2 regions of the Brochothrix thermosphacta DSM 20171 genome follow, and region 1 is predicted to be linked to the other one. Evidence: predicted binding sites of a transcription regulator. Region 1 holds the regulator's gene; the other holds the start of a gene.

What was found. Region 1 encodes LexA, which represses DNA repair genes until DNA is damaged. Its sites were predicted from a motif close to CGAACATATGTTCG; they were not measured.
Region 2: a site for LexA is predicted at 2,595-2,608, ahead of parE (DNA topoisomerase IV subunit B). Genes of this name have one in related genera too.

Annotation. Positions count from the first base shown of each region.
Region 1 covers NZ_CP145608.1:1,400,076-1,404,499, reverse strand. The annotation lists gene hemC (hydroxymethylbilane synthase) at 1-589, shown strand, start outside; gene hemB (porphobilinogen synthase) at 598-1,590, shown strand; gene V6S17_RS07115 (uroporphyrinogen-III synthase) at 1,606-2,316, shown strand; gene V6S17_RS07110 (cysteine hydrolase family protein) at 2,347-2,847, opposite strand; gene lexA (transcriptional repressor LexA) at 3,051-3,653, opposite strand; gene yneA (cell division suppressor protein YneA) at 3,802-4,134, shown strand; gene V6S17_RS07095 (choloylglycine hydrolase family protein) at 4,227-4,424, opposite strand, start outside.
Region 2 covers NZ_CP145608.1:1,258,348-1,262,771, reverse strand. The annotation lists gene parC (DNA topoisomerase IV subunit A) at 1-588, opposite strand, end outside; gene parE (DNA topoisomerase IV subunit B) at 575-2,554, opposite strand; gene plsY (glycerol-3-phosphate 1-O-acyltransferase PlsY) at 3,072-3,683, shown strand; gene V6S17_RS06505 (aldose 1-epimerase family protein) at 3,809-4,424, opposite strand, start outside.

The DNA of each region.
Region 1 (4,424 bases):
TTCTGTAAAGGATTTAAAGAAGAATGCAGTTGTTGGAACAAGTAGCTTAAGACGTCAGGCACAATTATTAGCGCTACGTCCTGATTTAGAAATTAAATTATTACGTGGTAATGTTGATTCACGTCTTCGTAAATTACGTGAAGGCCAATATGATGCAATTATTTTAGCTGCAGCTGGTTTAAAACGGTTGGGCTTATTTAATGAAACAGAAATGTACCCATTGCCGATTGAAGATTGTCTGCCTGCAGTGGGTCAAGGTGCGTTAGCTATCGAGTGTCGTTCAGACGATGAAGATGTACGAAAGCTATTAGCAACAATTCATGATCCGGAAACAGCATTGACTGTTTTGACAGAACGTGCCTTTTTAGCTGAAATGGAAGGTAGCTGTCATATGCCTGTGGGAGGTTACGCCACTTTAGAAAATCAAGGGATTGTATTGCGCAGTTTATTAGCAAGTGTTGATGGACAACGTGTGATTCATTCACAGGTAATAGGCGAAGAGAGCAAAACAGTGGGGCAATCAGCAAAAGAAAAATTATTTGAACAAGGTGCAGCAGCGATGATTGCTGCTCTTAATATTGAAGAGTAAACAATTAAATGAAAGAAGGAATTCACATGTTTCAATTTTCACGTCACCGTCGTTTACGAACTACATCCGCAATGCGCTCATTAGTTCGAGAAAATAAATTAGAAAAAGCAGATCTTATCTATCCACTATTTGTAGTTGAAGGTGAGAATGTCATGACAGAAGTATCCTCTATGCCAGGCGTTTTTCAATATTCACTCGATACTATTGATAAAGAGCTCGCTGAAATTGTTGCTTTAGGTATACCGTCAGTGATTCTTTTTGGACTTCCCGCAGAAAAAGATGCCATCGGAACGGGTGCTTTTCATACGCATGGTATTATTCAAGAGGCCACACGTTACATTAAAACGCGTTATCCTGACTTGATTGTAATTGCAGATACATGTCTATGTGAATACACAGATCATGGCCACTGTGGTGTGATTGAGGGAGAGACCATTTTAAATGATGAGTCGTTAGCAATCCTCTCTCAAACAGCAGTTTCACAAGCTGAGGCAGGTGCAGATATTATCGCTCCGTCTAATATGATGGATGGTTTTGTGTATGCAATTAGACAAGCACTTGATAAAGCGGGATACGAAAATATTCCCATTATGTCGTATGCTGTGAAATATGCCTCTGCTTATTATGGTCCATTTCGTGATGCAGCAGACGGTGCACCTCAGTTTGGTGATCGTAAATCGTATCAAATGGATCCTGCCAATCGTCGTGAAGCAAAACGTGAAGCAGCATCAGATGTCGCTGAAGGGGCGGATTTTCTAATCATAAAACCAGCAATGGCGTATATGGATATTATTCGTGATACTCGTAATGCACATGATTTACCCATTGTCGCTTATAACGTGAGTGGTGAATACGCCATGGTTAAAGCAGCTGCACAAAATGGTTGGATTGAAGAAGAGAAAATAGTAATGGAAACACTTTTGGGTATGAAACGTGCGGGTGCAGATATCATCATGACGTATCATGCGAAAGATGTTTGTCGTTGGATCGATCAAGCTTAAAAAGGAGGGAAGCCCATGGCACGAATCATTGTGACTCGAATGCCTCATCAAGCAGCAACTTTGTGTCAGTTGATCAATGAGACAGGTCATGAAGCCGTTCTTTTCCCTGTTCTTAAAATTGAGCCTCTAAATCAGGCTGAAATCACAAAAAAATTACGTGCATTAACGGCTGCTGATTTTGTTGTATTCACGAGCCAAAATACCGTTCATCGGGTGTTAGATAGTGGACCCAATAGACAGTTCAAAGCTATTTCAATCGGTCCGGCAACATCGCAGGTATTAGAATCTTATGGTCTTAAACCTGTGATTGAAGCTGCTGATTTTATATCAAGTGGATTGTTTGAGGTTATAGCACAACAACTGAAAGATACAGATCGGATATGGTTACCGCAATCTGCACGAGCAACCAATGAATTAGCAGAAAAGTTAGCGACTGTTTGTGAGGTTGAACATACAAGTGTCTACACTGTCGTTGAAGCAAAAAGAGAACCGTTTCAATTTAAGGCAGATGATACGGTTGTGTTTACAAGTCCTTCGGCTGTTATTGCTTTTATTAACTTATTAACTGCTGAAGAACATCAGTTGTTGTCTCAATTGACATTATTATCGATTGGACCAGTGACAACGGCTGTTATTGTAGAAAAGGGATTAAATGTTGCTTATGAAGCGCATCCTTATCATATAGAAGGTTTTCGTTCGTATTTCAAAAACCAAAAAAAGGTATAAAACAATATGTTTTATACCTTTTTGGTGTAATTAAATAAAAGTGGCAAAGCGATTATCCCATATATTTTCATAAAAACGCACCGTATTTTCTGCACTCATAAAAGCATTAGAATAAGTTGTTGTGCCACCTCTTAACATTTGGATTAAATAACCCAGTGCATGAGCATTTTTTACAGTTGCATCCACACAATATTCGGTTTGAGCACCACAAATTTCGATACGGTTTATATGTTCTTGTTCAAGCAATTCTTTTAAATTAGTCTTATAAAAAGAATTGGCATGTGTTTTTTGAATATAATGAGTCGCTTTTCCCTTGTCCAACGAGGGGATGACTTCCCAAGGGGACTGTCCTTGAATCAAATCTTCGTCAGTATGTTGAACAATGATGATGTTTTTCCCTTGAGACGTATAATCAAGCATACGTTTATTTATTAGAGTAACTAATGAAGATAGATTGAAAATTTCTGTGTCGTTGTAACACACGCCATTCTGTAAATCGATAATGATTAGAGCATCAGCTAAAGGCTTCATCAAAGGACCTCTTTCTTTTTTAATAATGAAATTATAGCATAAATAATTTTAAAGCATTAGCAATGTCATTCATGATTATAGGTATTTTAAAAATGATTTAGTATCCAAAAAAAGAGAAATAAGCAACAAGCTGCCTATTACTCTTTTTTTAATTGTATTAATTATTGTATTAAGATAATTAACCGATGTAGCGAAAGAAAAGGCTACATTTCTCTAAATACACCTACAACTTTACCAAGAATAGATACATTTGGTAAGTAGATGGGTTCCATCGAATCGTTTTCAGGTTGAAGTCGTATACGGTTACTTTCCTTAAAGAATCGTTTACAAGTTGCTTCGTCATCCTCTGTCATAGCAATAACAATATCGTTATCGTAAGCCGTATTTTGTTGGCGGACGATTAATTTATCTCCATCCAAAATACCTGCATTTATCATACTTTCACCGTCAACTTTTAGCATGAATAATGTGGCATCATTGACAAGCATTGATTCAGGAAGCGGGAAGTATTCCTCAACATTTTCTATTGCAGTAATAGGAACACCAGCTGTTACTTTACCAACCAATGGCACATTCACAGTGCCAACTTTAGGTGAATCATCCATTATTTCGATTGCTCTTGGTTTAGAAGGATCGCGTTTGATTAGCCCTTTTTGTTCAAGGCGTTCAAGGTGACCGTGTACAGTAGAACTTGATGCAAGGCCAACTGCTTCACCGATTTCTCGAACAGAGGGCGGATAACCTTTTGATTTTACTTCGTCTTTTAAAAATTCAAATATTTCACTTTGACGTTTAGAAAGTTTCATAATTACACCTCTGTATGGTTTTTTGTATCTTTAGTATACCATTTGCTCTTGACAAATACAAACGTTTGTTCTGTTTTTGTGTTGACAAGAACAAATGTTCGGTATATGATATAAATACGAACATACATTCGACTGGGGGATTTAATTTATGAAAACTTTAATATCACGTATTTGGACTAATTTTTCTTTTGTTATTATCTTTACACTTATTAGTGCTTGTTTTTTCCTAATAGTAGGTTTTAAAACAGCTGGCATAGATGAAAGTAAGTACGAACAATATACTATTGTAGAATCAGATAACCTTTGGACAATTGCTGAAAATTACGCCTCGTCAACTAAAGAAGTACAATCAATGGTGCAATGGATGAGTGAGAATAACGACCTTATTAATGAGAATAAATTGGAAGCGGGCACTAAAATTTACATTCCTGTAAAAAAACAACAGACTGCTGATGAAATCATGTATGCAAATAATGATTAGTCTTTTGAAGTTAATGCATTAAAACTAAATTGAATAAATAAAAACGCTACAATTAACACGATGTTAGTTGTAGCGTTTTTGTATAAAACCCCTTAGTTAAGACAGTTGATATCCTCTTCAGTCTGTACCTTAAATTCCTTATATTCGGTTGAAGCGATAAGTTCATCGTTCAATGTTATTTTTTGAAGTCGTTGGTTGCTATAAACAGCAAAATAAAAACTTAATGATTCGGCGCACATGTAGCTACTGTAACATGTGTAGTCAGGTTCACCTTGTGGATCAATCACCAC
Region 2 (4,424 bases), 140 kb from region 1:
TCGATAAATAACCGCTTCAATCACTTCCGCTAAGTTATGTGGCGGAATATCTGTTGCATAACCCGCAGCAATACCTGTTGCACCATTCACTAACAAGTTAGGGAAATGTGCAGGTAACACCGTTGGTTCATGCGTTGTTTCATCGAAGTTTGAGATCATATCCACTGTACCTTTTTCAAGGTCTTGCAATAAATGAGCCGACAGTGCACCTAAACGTGCTTCTGTATAACGCATCGCAGCTGCAGAGTCACCATCAATACTACCGTTGTTACCATGCATTTCAATTAAAGGCATACGGTTTTTCCAATCTTGACTCATACGAACCATTGCTTCATACACTGATGAATCACCGTGTGGGTGATAGTTACCGATAACGTTACCGACTGTTTTAGCTGATTTACGGAACCCTTTTTCATTGGTATTACCTTCCGCATACATGGCATATAAAATACGACGTTGTACAGGTTTTAGTCCATCACGGATATCTGGTAAGGCACGTTCTTGAATAATATATTTACTATAACGACCAAAACGGTCGCCAACGACTTCTTCTAATGGTAAATCTTGAATCCCATCATGAATTGGCATCGGAATCCCCCTCAATCATTACATTTTCGTTTTCTAAAATACTTTGTTCATCTTCTAATGTAAACTCTACATTACCTTCAATCCAACGACGACGCGGTTCAACTTTATCGCCCATCAGCGTTGAAATACGACGTTCAGAACGCGCAGCATCATCAATGCGTACACGAATCAACGTACGTGATTCCGGATCCATTGTAGTAGACCATAATTGATCTGCATTCATCTCACCTAAACCTTTGTAACGCTGAATAATATAACCACGGCTAAAGTTTTTTAAGACCACTTCTAACTCATCGTCCGTCCACGCGTATTCAATCACTTCTTTTTTACCGGCACCTTTACTTACTTTATAAAGGGGTGGCAAAGCAATATAAATCTTGCCTGCTTTAATCAACGGCAACATGTAACGATAAAAGAACGTTAAGAGCAAGACTTGAATATGTGCCCCATCAGTATCCGCATCGGTCATAATAATAATTTTATCGTAATTACAATCTTCAATATCAAAATCAGCACCTACGCCGGCACCAATAGTATGAATGATTGTACTAATTTCTTCATTTTTCATAATATCAGCTAATTTAGCTTTTTCAGTATTGATAACTTTTCCTCGTAAAGGTAACACAGCTTGGAAACGACGATCACGACCTTGCTTGGCAGAACCACCGGCCGAATCCCCTTCGACTAAGTACAATTCATTTTTCAATGGGTTACGTGATTGAGCTGGCGTTAATTTACCTGATAATAGTGTATCTGAACGCTTACGTTTTTTACCATTACGCGTGTCTTCACGGGCTTTACGCGCTGCATCACGCGCTTGTTGTGCTTTGATTGATTTACGAATTAACAGTTGACTTACTTCTGGGTTTTCGTTTAAGAAGTAGGCTAATTGTTCAGAAACAACGGCATCAACAGCTGCACGAGCTTCAGATGTTCCTAATTTTTCTTTTGTTTGACCTTCAAATTGGAGGTATTCTTCTGGTACACGAATTGAGATAACAGCTGCCATCCCCTCACGTATATCACTACCTTCAAGGTTCTTATCTTTTTCTTTTAACATACCTGTACGGCGAGCATATTCATTCATGACGCGTGTCATTGCCGCTTTAGCTCCAGCTTCGTGCGTTCCCCCGCCTTTTGTACGTACATTATTTACAAAACTAAGAATTGTTTCTGAATAGGCATCATTGAACTGAAAAGCCATTTCAATTTCCATTTCAGATTGAACGCCCTCCATCACAACTGTATCGTGTAGGCCTTCTTTATCTTCATTTAAATAACTGACAAACGCAGCAATTCCATCCTCGTAAAGGAATGTTTCTGACTTATCTGCTTCACGTTCGTCCGTTAATATAATTTCAACGCCTTTAAGCAAGAAAGCTGATTCGCGCAAACGTTCGCTAAGAACATCATAATTATAAGTTGTTGTTGAAAAAATGGTTGGGTCTGGTTTAAAATGCAACGTTGTTCCATTGCGTTTAGTTTTTCCCAGCTTAACAAGTTTTGTGACTGGTACCCCACCGTTTTTAAATGTTTGTTCATACTCATACCCATCACGATAAACGGTAACTTTTAACCATTCGCTCAAAGCGTTAACAACAGATGCACCTACACCGTGTAAGCCCCCAGATGTTTTATAGCCACCTTGACCAAACTTACCACCAGCATGAAGCACAGTTAAAATAACTTCAACTGTTGGTTTACCAGAACTATGCATACCAACAGGCATACCACGTCCTTCGTCACTTACGACGATACTATTATCTTTTTTTATTGTAATTTCAATTTTTTGACCAAACCCAGAAAGGACCTCATCAACAGAGTTATCTACTATTTCATACACAAGATGATGTAAACCTCGCGCATCGGTTGAACCAATATACATTGCTGGACGTTTTCGAACAGCTTCTAATCCTTCTAATATCTGTATTGCATCATCATTATATTCAGTTGTTTGTTTTACCAATGCTTAACAGCGCCTTTCTATCATGTGATGTTTGCTTTCACAAACGTGCGTTCGTTATTAAAAATAGCAAAAATAAGACTCGCTTGTCAAATAAAGCCATTGACGGACGGGTATAACTCCCTCAATACTTACGGCATATTCAGCAATTAAATCACAGCTTTACTTTAGAATCGATAATTTAAGTGTAACCGATTGTCGCAAAAAAATCATCGACATCTTTTAAAATTTTATAATATCTACTAAAATTCACCATTAATTATGACACTACAATCGTTTAATCGTCGTACTCTATACCGGTAAAAATGCCCCGCCTTATCATTTTCACTACTTATCGGCAGTTATGATGATAAAAGCAACGGTGTTTCTTTGTCGCGTTACGTGATTGTTTACTGTGACAAAACAGTCTATTGGTCCCGTCCCCTATTCTAGCACACTTGGTGAAAATAAACGTTTCTTTTATGACAGAGATACTCTATAATTACCTTGTTAAGTATTTTTAAAGAGAAGAGGAATTCGTATGCTATTTATTGCACAAGTTATTGGATTAATGCTTGTTGCCTATCTAATTGGATCGTTTACTGCCGGACTATGGATTGGAAAATGGTTCTTTAAAAAAGATATCAGAGAATATGGTAGTCATAACTTAGGTGCTACTAACTCATTTAGAATACTAGGTGTTAAAGCGGGTATTGTCGTAATGATAATCGATGTTTTAAAAGGTACCTTGGCAACTTTGCTTCCTGTATGGCTTCATGTCCCAATCAATCCCTTACTCATCGGTGTTTTCGCGGTTATCGGGCATATTTACCCAGCCTACGCAAAACTTCGTGGCGGCAAGGCTGTCGCAACTTCTGCAGGGATTCTGCTTGGGTATAGTCCAAGCGTCTTCTTAGTACTCATGGCTGTGTTTGTAATCGTTCTAGTTATTTCACGTTACGTGTCACTTAGCTCAATGATTGCCGTTGTTGTTGGTTTAATCGCTAGCATCTTCTTAAAGGACTACGTGTTAATTATCGTTATGGCGATTCTGACAATCTTTATTCTTTACCGTCACCGCGCCAACATCTCACGTATTAAGAATGGTACCGAATCTAAAATTAAATTTAAATCTAGTAAAAAAACTTCTTAATTTTTTAAAGCGTTGGTAATTGACATATTATCAGTGCTTTTTTTATACAAAAAAACACCTGCCCTAAAGCGGTGTTTGTTCGTATTAGCTCAGCTCAGCTCAACTCAACTACATTTATTAAAAAACTAGTAAAGTGTGATTTCATAAGCTGTTTTATAAATTTGTTGCGGCGCTAATTGATGCGATCCAAATTTTTTAGTCCAATCTTGCGTTGTATCTACCGTATCTGCAATGCCTTGCCACGGCTCAATACATATAAATGGCGCAGCATCAGTTGGAGACCAGACACCGACAAATGCCATTTCAGCAGTGTTCACGCACACGCCATGACGACCGAGTTGATCCTCTAATTTAATCGTTTTTAAGTCATCAAAAATCAATGCATCTTTTTCAAATAAACTTTTTTCTAAAGTAATAAATTGTTGAGGTGTTTCTGTTAATTTATGACGTTCTGACGCTTCTAAGTACGGGCCTTTTAACCCTAATAATTCTCCTGTATACGGCGCATCGAAAGCCAAGCGATAATCAGCCAACTTTTTACCCGCTTCTAATGGAATATTAAAGGCTGGATGCCCTCCAATTGAAAAATACAAATCAGTATCCGCAGGGTTTTCAACCGTCCATTCAACTTTTAAAGTTGCCCCATCCAAGTAATAACCCACGTGTAATTTAAAACGGAACGGGTAGTTCTTTAACGTTTTTTCAGACTCTGTTAATTCAAATAATAAATGAGTCGGTGAG